DNA from 4 places in the Spartinivicinus marinus genome. Region 1 is predicted to be linked to each of the others. Evidence: predicted binding sites of a transcription regulator. Region 1 holds the regulator's gene; each other region holds the start of a gene.
What was found. The regulator FNR, encoded in region 1, switches genes on or off when oxygen is low (the NO sensors DNR and NnrR bind a similar motif). The targets are predictions, from matches to a motif close to TTGATNTANATCAA.

Region 1 (4,714 bases):
TGAAGTCGGCGATAGCTCGGCCTACTTCGCGACGTAAGCGCTTTTGTAGCTTGTTAAGGGTGAGTTTGTCAGATTTTGGCTTTTGCATAGACATCGTTACTGCTAAGTAAAGGCAACCAGATAATGGGGGGCTGATTATACCTGAGCCTGCTGTTAATGAGAACAAAGTATGTGAGTAAGGGGAGGGCAAGCAAACTTTTTGTCTGTATTGCTTGCCCAAACAATAGGAACGTTAGAAAACGCTATAGTTAGATAGAGTAAATCAATAACAATTGTTAATAACGAATGTGAAAGTGGTGAGGCACTGCATGACATTATATGAAGACATAAAACGTCAACTACAGGCTAAACAGATGGAGTTGGAACAGCGATTGTCTCGATTGAAGCGTGATGCAGTAAAGCCCACCAGCCGAGACTGGTCAGAGCAGGCACAAGAGCGTGAAAATGATGAGGTGGTTGATGCACTAGGTAATGAGACTTTGTCAGAACTGATCAAGGTCCAGCGTGCATTGACACGTATTGATAATGAAGAGTATTTGTTTTGTAGTCATTGTGGGCAGGAGATTGCACCTGCTCGATTAAAGGTGATGCCTTATACGGACTTATGTATTCAATGTGCGGAGCAGTTGTCAGGTTAAGCAAAGCGGTAATATAACAACATCTACTTTTGCTTAGAGAGTTAAGTAGTAAGCAAATACATATAAATCAAAACAACAGACTCTATTGTTAGCCTGTTGCAATATTTAACATAAGCAAGTGCTATATTGAACTATCAGGCGGCTTGAGGTCTACCCAGAATATATTGATGGTAATTATGGATAAAGTCGTCTAGTGAGGCCTGGGGTTTACCATGGTAATAACGGCGCCAGCATTTTCCCAATAGCCCTAAATTGGCAGGATCACCTTTAGTCGGAAAATTCGGGACACGCTGGTAAACCATCCAAGCAATAGCTGTTGCATAACTGAGATTAGTAGCTAATTCTTGGTGGGGATTTTCCAAAAATTCATGTTGGCTAGCTAATCCCCTGACCTGACTTGCCAGTTCTGGTAGTTGAACCAAATATTTATCCCATATATTTCTATGCATCAGGGGAGTAATGCAATAAATGCCATAGGAGTGGTGTTTTTTAGGGCGTAGGTAGAAGCCAAGCCCACTTTCCTGAGCAGCTGTCCCCATTAGCAAGTTTTCTGCTAAGCAATGCTTGATTTGCAATTGCTTTAAAGTGGGTTGAACGACATAATGTCTTAGCTCTTCTGCACAAATGCCCATTATTCAACTCTCATTTTCCCTACGTTTATTGTTTTTAATGCATTTTTTTGACCAGTATGGGCCTTTACTGCTATTGGCATTCCTTTTATTCGTTGCAAAAAAATGACTTATCTTGAATACAATCCTATTTTATGGTTAGTGTAGACTGAAATACGCAACTTAACGGCTTGCTTTACTTGGAAAAAGTTAAAAAGTATTTAGTAAGGAAAATGCTGTGAAGTATGGAGTTAGCAGTAGTGGAAAAAGCACTTTTGCTTGTTAACCTGTCCGATGTTTGTTGAGTAAGATGAAAAAGATAGTTGGGAAGTGATCAAATAGCTGACAGTGTTGTCATTTAAATGACGGTGAAACTAGCGGGTTTATTCTTAGATGACTGGCGCACCCTTTGAGGGGTGCGATCAGAAGTAGTTAACACTGACTAATCTTTAGCAAAGGCACAAAGTGTATAAACGGGAATATCTGAGTCTTGAAGCTTTTGGCTACCACCTAAATCTGGCAAGTCAATAATAGCCGCTGCTTCATAAATACTACCCCCTAACTGTCGGGTTAAAGTTGCTGCAGCAAGTAAAGTGCCTCCTGTGGCAATCAAGTCATCCACGAGTAGGATGCTTGCACCACTTTCAAAGGCATCATGTTGTATTTCTAGTACTGCTTTTCCGTATTCGATGTCATATTCTTCTGCAATGGTTTTCGCCGGTAGTTTGCCTTGTTTTCGAAATAACACTAGTGGTTTATTCAACTCATAGGAAATGACTGAGCCAAGTAAAAAACCTCGGGCTTCCATGGCGCCAATATGGGTAAAGTCGGCATCTACATAACGTTGAATGAAGCTATCAACTACCATGCGTTGGGCTTTTGGTGATTTAAATAAGGGCGTAATATCACGAAACATTACACCAGGGCTGGGCCAGTCAGGAACATTACGAATTAATGACTTTATATAATATTCGTCAAATATCATTATTAGTTTTCCAAATAATGGTTTATCGATGCTCTCCCCAGCTAGGGAAGGGCTAGCCTGTTAATGAGTCGTTGGCTTGGTTAACAGGTTTGCCTCCAGCTAAAGAGCAAATAGTCATGGAATCTTTGATCAGGACTTCCTTGCCATTCGCGTCGATTAAGCCATTTTTTTGGAAGCGCGTGAAGACACGGCTAACCGTTTCTACCGCAAGTCCCAAATAATTACCCATCTCATTGCGAGACATGGGGAGTCTGAAAGCCTGAGAAGAAAAGCCACGGCGACGGAAGCGGGCAGCTAAATTTAAGAGAAAGGTTGCAATACGTTCATCGGCATTTTTCTTACTGAGCAACAACATCATTTGCTGATCTTCGCGAATTTCTTTGCTCATGATTTGCATTAATTTACGACGGAGCTCGGGCAGGGTACTGGCAAGTTCATCCAGTCGTTCGAAGGGGATTTCACAAACCATAGTGGTTTCTACCGCTTGGGCTGATACGGGGTAATGCTCGTCATCAATACCACTTAACCCAACTAATTCACTTGGCAGTTGGAAGCCAGTAATTTGTTCAACACCATCATCAGTGGTGGTGTAGGTTTTTAAGGCACCCGAACGAACGGCATAGATAGAGCTGAATGTGTCACCTTGGAAAAATAGGTGCTCGCCTTTGCGTAATGGTTTGCCTCGTTTAATGATGCTGTCTAGCGTATCAATATCTTCTACTTTTAAGGCAATAGGCAGACAAAGGGTGCTTAGAATGCAATCTTTGCAAGCGACTTGGTTGATAGGTTTTACTTTGGCAATCATTGTTACGCTGAGGCCTCGAACGCAAAAATTGTTAATTTAGGCTAACGGGTACATTGTGATTATTGTAGGGGGTGACCCAGTTAGCAACAAGCGAAAGTTTTTAGTATTAAATAACTTTAGAAAATAAATTCTCTGATGATTGTTTGCTTGCTAGATATCGATCAAACACCATACAGATATTTCTGGCTAACAGCCTTCCATTATTGGTGATGATTAACTTGCTATCAGTTAGGGTGATGAGCTTATCTTCAACCATTGGCATGAGTTGCATAATTTCTTTCTGGAAATAAACGTGCCAGTTTATACCGAAAGGTTGGCAATACTTGGCTAAATCTACCTGAAAGTGACAGATTAGCTGTTGAATAATACCTCGTCTAAGTAAATCATCCTGATTTAATTGAATACCACGTTTAATGGGTAGCTGATTATTTTCGATTGACTGAATATAGTCATCAAGTGCAGTGTGGTTTTGGCAATAAATATCATTAATCTGGCTAATTGAAGAGACGCCAAACCCAATTAAGTCACAATGGCCATGGGTGGTATAGCCTTGGAAATTACGATGTAATTCGCCTTTTGCTTGAGCGGTAGCCAGTTTGTCATCAGGTAAAGCAAAGTGATCCATGCCAATATAGTGGTAGCCAGCTGCCTGTAGCCGATCAATACTGTGTTGTAAAATACTGAGCTTTTCTGGAGCAGAAGGTAAGTCGCTGGCTTTAATCCTTCTTTGAGGCTTAAACCGATGGGGTAAATGAGCGTAATTGAAAATAGATAGCCGGTCGGGTGAGAGCGCAATGACTTTATCAAGGGTTTCTAAAAAACTGGCAGTGGTTTGAAAAGGTAATCCATAAATTAAATCCACATTAATGGATTTAAATAATAATGCCCTGGCTGCTTCAAAAATAGCTTCTGTTTCAGCTTCTGATTGAACGCGATTAACCGCTTTTTGTACAACTGGATTAAAATCCTGAATACCTAAGCTAATACGATTAAACCCCAAGGAGCGTAATAATCCCATGGTTGGCCAGTCAGCTTCTCGTGGGTCTATTTCAATTGAATAGTCTCCGTCAATATCATCCACCAATTGAAAGTGCTGCTCCAGCAGCGTAAACAATTGGGTAGTTTGCTCATGGGTCAAAAAGGTAGGGGTACCACCTCCCCAGTGTAGTTGTTCAACCACAGGCTTACAGTCTAACTGTTGAGAGACAAGCTGGATTTCTTTTTCCAATACCGTTAGATAAGGCAGGGCTTTTTGCCGATTTTTGGTAATTATTTTATTGCAGCCACAGTAATAACAAACACTAGCGCAAAACGGGATGTGTACATAAAGTGACAGCGGTGTTTGCTGCTGTTTGAGTTTTGTTAAAGCTTGTTGATAGTGGTCAGGCTCAAACGATTCTGAAAACTCAACGGCAGTAGGGTATGAGGTATAACGTGGGCCTTGCTGATTATATCGTTCGATAAGCGAGGACTGCCACTTCAAAGGTCCTAACATAAACTTGGCCTGTCACTGTTGATACAGATTAACAGTGTAAAGCGGTGGTCTGGAAAAGAATTGACATGGGTCAATGATGATGAGCATGATTCTCATGGTTTGGCATTAACAGCGCTTGGTGAGGGCCAGGAATCGTCCATATACCGAAACCAATCATAATGATCGCTGCCACTGTGCGGGTGA
Region 2 (4,714 bases), 3.1 Mb from region 1:
GTAGTTTTATCAGTTTGGGCAGCTGCCATTGAAATAATATTAAGTGGATTACGTAACTCATGAGCCATTGCAGCAGATAAACTGCCTAGCTCCACCAAATGCTGCTCTGCAAGCCGTTGTTTTTCTTGTTTTGCTAGTTGTAAACGCTGCTCAACCAAGCGAGCACTGCTCAATAATAATGCAGCAAAAACCTCTCCTACATGGCGCAAACTTGGTGTTAAATCCTCCCACCCAATCAACTTAATTTCCCAGTCTGAATGCTTTAAACAATAAATAGTAGGGTCTTGATGCTGCTCATCTACAGCAAACTCAACACGCAACATTCGTCCAACATGCTGTTGAAGCAGCTGTTCAGCCGTTGTTTTTAGCGACTCCCAACTCTGAGATTGCTGCAAGGTTGCTAGCCACTGATCAAGCGTTCCTTGATCCAAATGTGCTCCTGGATAAATAATCCGATCAGCTAATAAATGAGCAGGCTGGCTTAGCATCCAAGCCACTGCTAATACAAACAATGAGTAAAACCATAACTGAGGTAGTGGTACACCAGCAAAAGCTGTTATTCCGAATGAACCCGCTATCGCACTAAATAATGCAATAGCAATAAATACCCCAGTGACTAATGCCAACCAATTGATGGCTTTTCTAGCCCATTGATTGACCTCCACTAGCTGATAGCGAGTTACTCCATAAACCAGTAAAACGGCATAACTAGGCAGTAACAACATGGGATAAGGAAAAATATCAATGTCTATTGAAGGAAATACAAAACTCGTTGCTAAGAGTAATCCCCAGCCGCCAACAATAAACATTGCTACAATAGAGCGCCGTTTATTTGCAGAACTAACTTGCCATCCCCAGATAAGTAACGAATGTGCTTCTAAACCGACAAGTACGGTATAAGCTAGATTCACCCAGCCAAACCCAGCCAAATGAATAAAGGCACTAAAAGATAACCAAGGTTGCAAGAAGTTATCGGCAGCCAACCAGCTAATAATAGATACAACCGCAGCAAGCACATACCAAATACCCACACGACGTTGCATTGTTTTTATCAATGCTGGTGATGATTGAGATTGACCAGTCTCACCAATAAAATTAAGCGTAAAGTGAAGAAAAAAGGTGGGAATAAACGGATTGGCTAATAAGAGTGCCAAACCTGTTTGGCGAATGATCATCTCCTCAAACTGCACAAGTAAATGCCCAGCACACCATCCAGCCATTGCCAAACAAAAACCAGCCAAAGGCCGCAAGACCTTATGATGTGTTGATTTTATGATCAACCAAGCTCCTGCCAGAACAGCCGTAATAACTGTTAGGCTCATGGATATATAGAAAGCGGTTATCAAAGTCATGGCTTCAGTGTTAACGATGTTGATAGCTGACTCCCACCAATCTGTAAATGATGTTTACAGGCATTCTATCAAAGCCCATTTAATTGCGCTAAATCATTGTAATCCACTTGACGGTTGAAACTGGCATGCTCTTTGTAGAGCAACAAGCAGTTGTAATAAATAAAAGCATGTTGAGAGGTAGGCTGAAATGAATAATAGCGTTCTTATGATGGACTTACTATCTGTTGGGCTGATCATTACTATAGCGTTGCTTCCTGGCTTAGTTCAATTAGCACACAATCAACGTAATGCGAGTTAGGGGACAGTATTATGGAACTTGACCCCGCCTTACTCTCACGTATTCAATTTGCATTAACTATTAGTTTCCATATTATTTTTCCCACACTTTCTATTGGGTTAGCTTGTTATATTGCCATTATGGAGGGGCTATGGCTAAAACTTCGACAACCCATTTATCTACAACAAGCAAAATTTTGGATTAAACCATTTGCGATTACTTTTGGTATGGGGGTCGTATCAGGCTTGGTGCTTTCTTACCAGTTTGGCACCAACTTTAATAAATTTTCTGAAATCGCTTCTCCTGTTATAGGTCCTTTGCTCAATTATGAAGTACTCACAGCCTTTTTCTTAGAAGCAGGCTTTTTAGGTATTATGCTATTTGGTTGGAATCGAGTAAGCGAAAAAATTCATTTTGGTGCATCAGTGATCGTAGCGGTTGGTACCATTTTATCTGCATTTTGGATTTTGGCTGCTAACTCATGGATGCATACACCTGCTGGCGTCATTATCGAAAATGATCATATTTTAGTCACCAGCTGGCTAAAAGTGATATTTAACCCATCTTTTCCTTATCGTTTTGCTCATATGTTAATTGCCAGCTTTATTACTACCTTAGTGGTGATAGCCAGTGTTTCCAGTTATTACTTGCTTAAAAAACGCCACCAGCCATTTGCTAAAAAGAGCCTAGGAATTGCAGTTGCAGGACTGGTTGTGCTGACTCCAGTTCAAGCAATGGTAGGAGACCTTCATGGCCTTAATACCTTGGAGCACCAACCAGTGAAAGTGGCTGCAATGGAGGGTATATGGGAAACTGAACAAGGAGCCGGTCTACGGCTATTTGCTATTCCAGATCAAGCACAAACTAAAAACGACTTTGAAATTATTATTCCCAAACTGGCAAGTCTAATTTTAACTCACGACATTAATGGCACAGTACAAGGTTTAAATGCCGTACCAGAAAATGAACGCCCACCCGTTGCTGTCGTTTTTTATAGCTTTCGCTTAATGCTAGGGATTGGAGTATTTTTACTTATCATGGCTTACTTAGGTCTATGGCTTGCTAAGAAAGGCTCTTTATTCACTAACACTTATTATTTAAAGGCTTTAAAGTGGTCAGCACCATTAGGCTTTATCGCAACTTTATCGGGCTGGTATGTTGTTGAAGTGGGCCGACAGCCCTGGTTGATTCAAGGTTTATTCCGTACCAGTGACTTAGTAACCCCTTTGCCCGCCGAAAGAATTCTCATCAGTTTAATTGGCTTTGTGGTTGTTTATACCTTGCTATTTGGTGTCTACCTTTATTTTTTCAAAAAATTAATTCGCCAAGGGCCTGAAGTTATTAGTGCAGAAAACTCAACAGACCCAGTAGACAGTAATACAAAGCAAGTTAAACCTGCATGAGCATACACATAACAAGCCAAAGGTAATTTTTATGGACTTAGCAGTGGTGTGGTTATTAGTTATCGTATTTGGGATATTTGTTTACGCTATTCTAGATGGATTTGACCTTGGCATAGGTATTCTTTACCCTTGGTTAAATAAGCAAGAAAGAATGACAGCATTGCATTCCATTAAACACGTTTGGGATGGTAATGAAACCTGGATGGTATTTGCTGGAGTTTGCTTGCTAGTTGCGTTTCCAAAAGTATATAGCCAAGTGCTAGGTACGTTATATATACCAGTATTTCTTATGCTGTTTGCTTTAATTTTTCGTGGTGTCGTATTTGAATATCGTTTTAAAGCTGACAGTAGTAAAGTCTGGTGGGATTTCAGTTTTTTTGCCGGTTCCACTATAGCTGCATTTAGTCAAGGTACAATCTTAGGCTCAGTATTACTGGGGTTACAAACAAACAGTGAACAGCTAACACCCTTATGGTTACATCCTTTTTCACTAGCGATGGGAGCTTTAATTACTATTGCGTATTGCACACTTGGCAGTTTATGGTTGCAAATTAATACTGAGCCTATGCTAGAGAAAAAGTGTAATCGCATTGCTAATAAAATGATTGGCCTATTCAGCCTACTTAGCCTAATAGTCGTCTATAGTTTTTTTGGCAATTTCTCATGGGCAGAAACTGCTTTCATACTTTCTTTTATAAGCTATAAATGGATGGCTATCTTAGTAGTTGGACTCTTTTGCTTCCTTACAATGAACAGTAATATCAGTATTCATACTTCATCTAAAAAGGTATTCCTATTATTTTGCAGTTACCTACTCGTATTATATTTAGGGTTATTAAACTTGGTATTTCCTTATATTATTCCTGGACAATTAACAATCTGGCAAGCGATGGGAAATGAGAATAGTTTACAGTTTGCTTTAGTTGGCGTGGCAATTTTACTTCCAGTTGTACTTGCCTATACAGTATATAGCTATAAGGTTTTTTCAGGAAAACCAGACAGCAGTATTAATGCTTACTAAATATATGGTCTTCTCTCTCGCTTACTACTTGCTTTAAAAGCTCTTCATATTAATTATAGCTACTAGTCTTTAGACTAATAGCTATAACTCTTAAAGTTGTCATATTATGCATAAAAATATCTTACATAAACATCTTGGAGAATCTTTTAAAAATCTCCCGCCACTATTACAACAAGCCCATAGTGGAGACATCCACTTACATGGCTCAGTTGTTGTCAAACGAGGCAATTTACTAGCCAACCTTATTGCTAATATAATTAAAATGCCTCCAGCCAACTCAAACTGTAATTTAGATGTTTATGGCAGCCATAATGAAGACGTTATGAAATGGCAAAGGCATTTTGAAAATCATGTTATGGAAAGCACTTTTAGATTGCAAGGTGATTATTTAACTGAGAGTCTAGGACCCATAAACCTTTTACTTAAGCTAAGCATAATAAACAATAAACTTATTTATAACGTGGAGCAATCGTCTATCTTTGGCATTACCATTCCCAAACCATTTCAGCCAAAACTTACTGCGTTTGAAATGGAATATAATGGGCTGTATAGATTCCATGTTTCTATTAATCTACCTATCATTGGTTTATTGATAGGTTACAATGGAGACTTACACATTACGTGAAAACCAAAAAACTAAAGGGCACCTTCAATAAGTCAA
Region 3 (4,714 bases), 2.8 Mb from region 1:
ACTAAATGTGTCACCATAATAATTACCTCGACGAATGCCAAGACGAAACTTCAGGTGAGGTAATTCTGTAAGACTCATAAAGTTAAATTTATGAAGATCGTGGCTGCGAATATAGATAGCAATATATTCGTGTCGATAGGGTTCTGAAAAATAAGCAAACATTTCCCGTTTACTGGTTTTAGAGGCTTGTGCGGCTATATCGAGCAGCCCTTGCTCTAGCCAATGTACTTGTCTTTTCCATGGTATGTCCAAGCGAATAATTAATTCACACCCCATATGAGTGAAGATGGTCTTAATCAGCTCAACATCTAGTCCAGTTAACTGGGCGTCTTGATCAAGATAAGACCAAGGCTCTGTGTGAGTATCAAAGCTAATGATTAAAGGTTTTTTGCATGGCTTGCTGGCATCAATATGGCAACTGAATAGTATCGCTAAGAGCAGGAACGAGTTTTTTAGCAGTTTCATGCTTGAAAGTGTAGCTAAGGAACGTGCATGAAATAACTTCATTACAAACAAAACAGTAAGGCTATTTCTGGAAATATGGTAGACTGCCCAATGACAAATTCTATTTTCTACTGGTTTGGCCTCCATTACTGTCGCCTGCCCTGTTACTGAGGAAACAACTTAATGTCTTCAACACCTTCGCAGCCAACATTTGCGGACTTGGCGCTGACTGATTCATTACTGAAAGCTCTGGACGAAGTGGGGTATGAAACACCTTCCCCAATCCAGGCTGAATGTATTCCGCATTTGCTGGAAGGTAGTGACATTCTTGGCCAGGCTCAAACAGGTAGTGGTAAAACAGCTGCTTTTGCCTTGCCATTATTGGCCAGACTTAACCTTAAAGAAACCAAGCCACAGGTATTAGTATTAACCCCTACACGAGAGCTAGCAATCCAGGTAGCCGAAGCATTTCAAAGCTATGCCAAGTATATGAAAGGATTTCATGTGTTACCTATCTATGGTGGGCAAAGTTACTCAGTTCAGTTACGGCAATTAAAAAGGGGGGTGCATGTAGTGGTTGGTACCCCTGGCCGGGTAATGGACAATATCCGTCGTGGCAGTCTGCAGCTAGATAATTTGCAAGCTTTAGTGTTAGACGAAGCCGATGAAATGCTGCGGATGGGCTTTATTGATGATGTGGAGTGGATTATGGATCAAACGCCAGCCACACGACAGGTTGCGTTGTTTTCTGCCACTATGCCAACAGTTATCAGAAAAGTAGCAAGACAACATTTAAAAGACCCTAAAGAAATCAAAATTGCTATGCAAACGGCTACGGCTGAAACCATCAGTCAGCGCTATTGGGCTGTGCGAGGGGTGAACAAGTTAGATGCTTTAACGCGTATTTTAGAAGTAGAAAACTTCGATGCCATGATTATCTTTGTTCGTACCAAAACAGCGACCATTGAGTTGGCAGAAAAGTTAGAAGCACGAGGTTATTCTTGTGCTGCATTAAATGGGGATATGCCACAGAAACAGCGGGAAATGACTGTTAGTAGGTTAAAGAAACAGCAGTTGGATATTGTAATAGCTACAGATGTGGCTGCACGTGGCTTGGATGTTGAGCGTATCAGTCATGTGGTGAATTATGACATTCCATATGACACAGAAGCTTATATTCATCGAATTGGACGTACTGGACGTGCTGGACGAGAAGGACAGGCCATTTTATTTGTTGCTCCTCGTGAAATGCGCATGTTGCGGGCAATTGAAAAAGCCACTAAACAAACGATAGCGGCAATGGCGTTACCATCACCGAAAGATATCAATGATCAGCGGATTGAGCGTTTCAAGCAACGGATTACGGACACAATGGCAGGTGATGGGCTGGAGTTATTCTATAAATTAGTATCTGAATACCAGGCAGAACATGAAGTAGATGCGATTAATATCGCAGCGGCTTTGGCTAAAATGGTACAAGGTGAACAGCCTCTATTGCTGAATTTAAAAGCTGAAAAGTTTAAAAGTGAAGAACCTGAGGAAAAAGGCAGAAAACGCAGGCAATACAGCCATCAGGCAGAGCCACTAAAAGCCCATCCAGATATTGAAATGCAACGTTATCAGGTAGATGTAGGGCGTGATCATGGTTTGAAACCCGGTAACTTGGTTGGTGCTATTGCCAATGAGGCGGATATTGAAAGCCAGTATATTGGTGAAATATGCATATACGATGAATTTAGTACAGTTGATTTACCAGCAGGCATGCCTAAAGATGTGCTACAACTATTAAAAGGTGTTTATGTTTGTAGCCAAAAGTTGAATATAGGTACAGCAGGCAAAGAGCTTCCTGTCACTGAACGTAAGCCTAAACGGAATAAAAAGCAGGACTCTTTTAAAGGTAGCAAACGACGTAAAAGCAATAGTAATAGTAATAGTAATAGCAGCAGACAAGCTAAAAGCGGTAAAAAAACAAAACCTGTGAAAAAATAACAATTAGCCTCTTGCTTACACGGTTATTTCATAGATTTTACAAGTAAAAATTAAAGAAATAACCGTAGGCTTATGGAGGTAGTTCCCTTACTGAAAGCTGTCTTCGATACCTTCCTTCAAACACTTTTGTATTGATCATACTACAAGCACTTCCTGTTATGTGGATGGTGAGTTAATTGTACATCAAGGATGTAATTTAATTGATATAAATATGTCACCTATGACCTTAATGAGTGAGTTTTAGATTTTCTTACTATTCTTCTTCATAATCACCACAGAAAGTAGCGATACAACTAGTACGTGAAACAATTAATGGCCATATTTGAATACAAATATAATGTATTCTATTATCTATCTGATTAAAGTCCTAAGATACACAAAATTCGTCTATTGCTTAATTAAATATTCAAGTTGTAGATATGCCTAATATTAATGACTTTTAAGAAAGTCACATAGTTTGTGACTTTCAGTAGCAGAACGCCTAAGAGCATATAGGTGGTGGTATTGCATCTATAATACAGTAATGTGAATGTTACTTTAAAAATACAGTTCTTTGATATAAATCAATTAAATAATTGAGTAAAGGAAACTATGTTATGAATGTTAAGGACTTAATTCCCTGGAACTGGCTTAAAAAGGAAGAAGAGCAAGAAGGTAAAAATCTCGCTATAGGAGGGGCTTATGATCCTATCGCAAACCCGTTAATTCAATTTCATAAAGAAGTTGATAGATTGTTTGACAGTATGTTCAAAGGAAGTGGCTTTCCCAGTTTTTCTGACGAATGGTCAAGGGTATCAAATAATATGTTTAAGCCTAGTATTGATATTAGTGCAAAAGATAAAGAATATTTAATAAGTGTAGAAGTACCAGGTGTTGAAGAGAAAGATATAAAGCTTGAAATGAGAGATAATACATTAATTATAAGTGGTGAAAAGAAAAATGAAAAAGAAGAAAAAGAGGAGCATCATTATCGGGTAGAACGCAGTTATGGGAAATTTCAGCGAATGCTTACAATACCAGAGGATGCGGATGCAGATGAAATTAGTGCATCATTTAAAAATGGTGTCTTATGTATAAGTCTTCCTAGGAAAGAACTAGTACAAAGCAGAACGAAGAAAATTGCAATTAAGAAAGCAAGTTAATTACTATGCCCAACCCGAATGATTTTTAGGTGAAGGTATCAGATTAAGATAACAATACCTAGAGATCATTCGTGAAGTACATATTATTAAATCATCATTACTAAGTTTAATTCAATTTCTCTACTTTTCAATAAGCGCAATTTTCTATTGGGCATGTCTATAATCAAGGAGCGATTGTGACACTGTTATATTTCAGTGATATTAATCAAAATAATAAAGATATTGGTGGTAAAGCTTTTAATCTAGCTTGCTTATATCAGAATAAACTTCCTGTACCAGAAGGTATTATATTAACCTCTTTGCCTACTAAGCAAGACGAATGGGATGAAATTTTCGATTGGTGGAATAATACAGGCTATAAGCCACTAGCTGTTAGAAGCTCTGCGAGTGATGAGGATGACAGTCAAGTAAGTTTTGCTGGGCAAAATAATAGCTACTTGAATGTGAGAGATAATCAAACTTTGCAAATAGCAGTAACTAAGTGCTTTGACTCCATAAATAAAGTTTCTTCTAAAGTATATAGGGAGCACTTTCTAGGTAAAGCAAGTAGTGGATGTATGAATGTACTTATACAAATAATGGTTAAACCAAAATTCTCGGGTGTATATTTTTCATCTGACCCTAGAGGTAAACATGCTGGTGATTTAATTGAATTCATTGAGGGGTATGGGGAGGCTTTAGTATCAGGAAAGCAAACCCCCTACAGAATTTATGGTGGAGTTCTACAAGATACTCACCCTATGTGGGAAAAAACATTCACGAATGATATCCAAAGAATGGGAACAATAGTCAAAAATTTACTGGATGTTGACGTTGATATGGAGTGGGCTATAGATGAAGAAAATCAGTTAAAACTATTACAAGCCAGACCTATTACTGCTGCATACACATACTCTACGCACTTAAGAATTGTTGAACAAGAATTAGAAAGGCTTCATCGTCAATATGATCAAGAGACAACTTGGGATGGGCAAACATTTGCTGAATGGACAGGCATACAAAGCTATATAACATATACTCTTTGGCAGAAAGCATTTTTACCACATAATGCATTTGGAGATGCATTAAAACAATTGGGTTATTTAAGTTTTGTTGATAAGGAGTTTTCTCCTCATGAATCAATTTTAGATAGGGTTTTT
Region 4 (4,714 bases), 5.6 Mb from region 1:
TTAATAAAAAATCAAGCGTAATTTGCTCGTCAATAGCAGTATTTTCTACACCATCTAAGGAATAAAGTCCGGGTAAGTCAATTATCTTAATCGTTTGTTGGTTATACTGATAAGAGCCTGTTTTTTTCTCAACGGTTACACCGGGCCAATTACCAATCTTTTGTTTTGAACCAGTTAAAGCGTTAAATAATGATGTTTTTCCACAATTAGGATTACCGACTAGACAGACAGTTGATAATGACATCAGGATAATTTCTCCACTTGTACAACATCTGCTTCATTCCTACGCAGGCTTAGTCTGTAACCACGTAAAGTGACTTCAATAGGATCACCTAAAGGAGCTACGCGAGAAACTGTAATAACAGTACCAGGGGTAATCCCCATGGCTAGCAGTTGGCGACGATAATGGGGGTTGCTGTTGCAAATGCCAGTGACATGACCACTTTCACCAACCTGTAAGTGTTTAAGTGTGAACTGCATAGTTTTTGACTATAACTGGTTTGAGATTGGTTTTTACAAGATCTGTTGTGTAACCAGTTTACAGTTAACAATAGGATATCTGTTTTGATTTAGATCAGTGAGAATGCAACTGATTCTTATTTTTTTATGGCTTGCTTGGTTTTAGACTAAACGATTTTTCTGCAATACTCGGTAGATTTTTTTACTGGTTTTTGCCAGCCGATCGATTTCTCCAAGAGTTGGTATTTCCCCTGATTGCAGCTGTGACTCCCAGTCATCTAGCTCTCTTGAGAGAAATTCCAAGAGTTTTTTTGAGCAGCCATGACAAGTGCCAGCACATAATACTGATTCAGGGGTATCGAAGGGGATTGCTGATCTGATTTGGTTGATCAAATCTTGCATTGCAACTGAGGTAGAGGGTTTTTTAACCAAACTGATGATCTACCCTGGGTTTAATTAAAATTGGAGTATAAATAATAAGAAAGAATACAAAAGCTATAATCCAGCATAGCTGTGATATTACAATCCAATTTACATAATGGCTCATATCCAAGATAGGTAAAAACACTCTGATGACACCACCAATTGTTAAAAGGATACAGGCTAAGCCTATTAATTTGGGTGGCTGTTGGACATTACGGCCTGTGTGGCCAAGAGAAACACGACTCATCATACTCAGTGTCACTAGGCCGATGCCACCAAAGGCCATACTATGAATAGCGAGAAAAACTGATACATAATGATAGCCACTGAGTGCAAACAGTAAAAAGCCAATAATTATAAAAGCGTAAGCCAGGTATAAACTCCATAATAAGGGTTTATGCCATATTCCCCTGGTGTACCAACCAGCAATTCTAATTAAATGAATAACAAACAATAATGCAGCCAACCAGGCAGCAATAATTTTGTAGTGGGTAAAAACAGTGCTAATAAAAAATAACAAAAAAATTACTAACGAACTAATATCAAGCCAAAGATAATTTTTTAAGGTTACTGGATAGCCAACCCCACGTTCAATAAAAAAAGGGATAACTCTACGGCCCATAGTCAATATTAAGCCAATGATAAGATATAAGCCTGTATAGTTCCCCCAGCGAATACCCGACTCAACGATATCAAAGGCGCCCAGGTAAAAAAGTATATTAGCAAGCCCCATTAATAAGAGTTTGGCCATAATTCCCAACTGCTTCCATTGCTTGACTTTGATAATAGGGACTAATACGCAAGAGGCCAGTAATAGGATGAAGAGTATATCCATGACTGCAGCAATCAATAATCCTTGGTCAAATAGAATAGCGATTCGTGGTATGAGCCAACAACAAAATAGCAGGCCTAGTTTAAAGCCATAGATAGTTTGAATTTTTGTCCAGTTTTTAACAGCAGTTAATAGAAAGCCTGCTATCACTGCTAGGCTATAACCAAATATCATTTCATGAGCATGCCAGGCAATGGGGTTAATTGTGGATGTTGGAGCAGACCACCCTAACCCATAAAGCCCAAGCCAAATGAAGATGGAAACGACTGCGTAAACCGCAGCCCCAAGAAAAAAAGGACGAAAGCCAAGATTAAACAAAGCCAAGCGAGGTTGATTGGGGTTTTGACCAGGTAATGTCATTAATGCCATATATATTTCCTTCTGTACCCTAACGATCACTTGGCTATTGAGCTACTTATTTTTTCTTACCTAACGTGTAATCACAATAACCTACTGCGGTTGTAGGGTATAAACTAATAGGGTTCATTGATGCAAGTCAGTATTTTTGATGTCCCTGGTTTATATGCTTGTTTTAAAAGTCTTTTTAACAGTGATATGAGGACTATTTCTGTAATGATAGCTTCAAATTTTCGTGAAGATACTTTAATAGAGCAGCGTGCAACACTGATTCGTAACAAGGATAAGGACTTTGCTAACTGGGCATCAGGTTATGGGGTGATTAAGCATACTGCTGAAACGCAGTTACGTATTTACGAAATGGTTTGTTTATTGGTAACAGAGGGTGTTGTTGCCGGAAAAACTGAGGCTTATCAACAATTAGCTGCGCTGGATAAGTTGACTTGTGCGGCAATGTGGTTAGTTGTCCATATGACTTATGCCAAAAATGTTTATTTAGATGGTAAGGAGTTAACTGCTGCAGATTTTAAGCGGCAGCCCCAAGGACATACTGGGGGCTCGCTCAACATGGTGACAGGTTATATGGGCTATATGGGGATTAATGCATTAACAGGCATGACTCGGCAATGGCTAATGGGGCAAGGCCATTGTGTTGCAGCAATCGATGCGGTGAATTTGTTATTAGAAAATACAACAGCTGTTCACAAAGAACGTTATGATTGGTCCGACCAAGGGTTAACCCGTTTTGTAAGGGATTTTTACAGTTATTTGGTGAATCAACAGGGGAAACCCGTTTCACCACTGGGTAGTCACGTTAATACACATACGGCAGGTGCAACCATTGAGGGTGGATATTTAGGCTTTGCTGGTCTGTACTATGTTCACCAGCCTATGCCTGGTGAGCGTTTAGTTGCTTTTTTAAGTGATGGTGCATTTGAAGAACAACGAGGTAGTGACTGGGCCCCTAGGTGGTGGCGAGCTGAGGATACGGGTTTGGTGACACCGATTATGATAGCCAACGGGCGTCGTATAGATCAGCGTACTACTATGAGTCAATCTGGAGGCTCTGAGTGGTTTAAACAGCATTTAGCTTTAAATTATTTTGATCCTGTTGTCATTGATGGTACTGACCCTGCCGCTTTTGTGTGGGCAATTTTTGAAATGGAAAATCGTCTACAAGCAAGAGCCGAAGCGGTTAAGCAGGGTAAACAGCATTACCCGATAAAGCTGCCGTATGTGATTGCAGAAACAGTAAAAGGCTATGGCTTTCCAGGTGCTGGTACTAACGCTGCCCATGGTACACCTTTACAATCAAACCCTGCCAAGTCAGCAGAAGCTTTAATGGCATTTAATCAAGGTGCTAAAAAACTGTGGGTACCTACTGATAAACTGAAAAATGCAGTTAAACTGATTAACAATCATGATGGGGCCAGTCGCCCTAAGGAAAATACAGTCAAGCAAGTTATAGAAAAAATTAAGGTAAATAAGCCGTCACTCAGTTGGAAACCAGAGTTGTATGATAATTATTCTCCTATGGTGGGGTGGGATGAAGGTTTTACGCAGTTAGTAAAAGAAAACGCCCATTTGCGTGTGAGGGTGGGTAATCCAGACGAATTAAGAAGTAACCAAATGAACCAAACCCTTGACTGGCTTAAGCACCGTGTTACTCAGCCTGAACAAGGCGTTGCTGAAGCAATAGATGGTAAAGTAATTACAGCACTTAATGAAGAAGCAGTGGTAAGCGCTGTATTGGCCAACCAGCAAGGGATTAATTTGGTGGTTTCTTATGAAGCATTTGCAGTAAAAATGTTGGGAGCGCTTCGCCAGACGATTATTTTTGCACGACACCAAAAAGATGTGGAGCAACCAGCAAGCTGGCTGAGTGTACCTGTCTTATCGACTTCCCATGTTTGGGAAAATGGTAAAAACGAGCAGTCCCATCAAGACCCAACTTTATCTGAAGCATTAATGGGTGAAATGAGTGATATGGCAAGGGTATTATTTCCTTGTGATTGGAATAGTGCTTTAGCGACAATGCAATCATGTTACGCAAGCTATGGACAAATTTGGCTAGCGACAATACCTAAATTACCTGTGCCAGTCTTTCTATCAAAAGAACAGTCAATTAACTTGCTTGACGACGGTGCGGTATTAGTCAGAGGGGTTGCTGATGCGTCAATTCAATTAGTAGCAGTAGGTGCTTATCAGTTGCTTGAGACACTAAAAGCCAGTGACCGTTTAAACGAGCGGGGGATATCTCATTCACTCATTTATATTATTGAGCCCGGTCGATTTAGAGTGGCGAGAGATAATGCTGAGGCAGAGCAATTAGTAGCCGGTGAAGTGTTGGAAAATTTATTTCCAGCCACAGTTAAAACAAGAGTGTTTATTTGCCATGGTCGACCAGAAGTTTATCTTGGTGTGATGAGGCAACTGGATTTGGGACCAAAACAAACAGTCGCACTTGGTTATATCAATCAAGGTGGCACTTTGGATATAGGTGGAATGTTTTATGCCAATAAAACAACTTGGGCACATATTTTATACCAGCTTGCTAAGACTGCATCGTTAAACCCACAGGCTATTCTGACGGATAGGGAAATTCAAGCAGTAACAGGGGTTGGGGATCCTTATACAATTATT

Region 2: the regulator FNR is predicted to act here: its motif matches at 1,436-1,449, upstream of OQE68_RS14650 (cytochrome ubiquinol oxidase subunit I).
Region 3: the regulator FNR is predicted to act here: its motif matches at 2,987-3,000, upstream of OQE68_RS16075 (Hsp20/alpha crystallin family protein).
Region 4: the regulator FNR is predicted to act here: its motif matches at 2,201-2,214, upstream of OQE68_RS03580 (phosphoketolase family protein).

Annotation. Positions count from the first base shown of each region.
Region 1 covers NZ_JAPJZK010000001.1:6,350,996-6,355,709, reverse strand. Annotated here, with positions in the region: gene ttcA (tRNA 2-thiocytidine(32) synthetase TtcA) at 1-94, opposite strand, end outside; gene OQE68_RS27925 (TraR/DksA family transcriptional regulator) at 309-638, shown strand; gene OQE68_RS27920 (hypothetical protein) at 773-1,270, opposite strand; gene OQE68_RS27915 (adenine phosphoribosyltransferase) at 1,689-2,231, opposite strand; gene fnr (fumarate/nitrate reduction transcriptional regulator Fnr) at 2,284-3,036, opposite strand; gene hemN (oxygen-independent coproporphyrinogen III oxidase) at 3,143-4,531, opposite strand; gene OQE68_RS27900 (sulfite exporter TauE/SafE family protein) at 4,602-4,714, opposite strand, start outside.
Region 2 covers NZ_JAPJZK010000001.1:3,251,257-3,255,970, reverse strand. Annotated here, with positions in the region: gene OQE68_RS14655 (sensor histidine kinase) at 1-1,322, opposite strand, end outside; gene OQE68_RS14650 (cytochrome ubiquinol oxidase subunit I) at 1,662-3,032, shown strand; gene cydB (cytochrome d ubiquinol oxidase subunit II) at 3,064-4,053, shown strand; gene OQE68_RS14640 (DUF4166 domain-containing protein) at 4,160-4,678, shown strand.
Region 3 covers NZ_JAPJZK010000001.1:3,576,192-3,580,905, forward strand. Annotated here, with positions in the region: gene OQE68_RS16065 (substrate-binding periplasmic protein) at 1-591, opposite strand, end outside; gene OQE68_RS16070 (DEAD/DEAH box helicase) at 628-2,433, shown strand; gene OQE68_RS16075 (Hsp20/alpha crystallin family protein) at 3,030-3,575, shown strand; gene OQE68_RS16080 (PEP/pyruvate-binding domain-containing protein) at 3,752-4,714, shown strand, end outside.
Region 4 covers NZ_JAPJZK010000001.1:732,514-737,227, reverse strand. Annotated here, with positions in the region: gene feoB (Fe(2+) transporter permease subunit FeoB) at 1-244, opposite strand, end outside; gene OQE68_RS03595 (FeoA family protein) at 244-480, opposite strand; gene OQE68_RS03590 (hypothetical protein) at 622-891, opposite strand; gene OQE68_RS03585 (NnrS family protein) at 884-2,083, opposite strand; gene OQE68_RS03580 (phosphoketolase family protein) at 2,288-4,714, shown strand, end outside.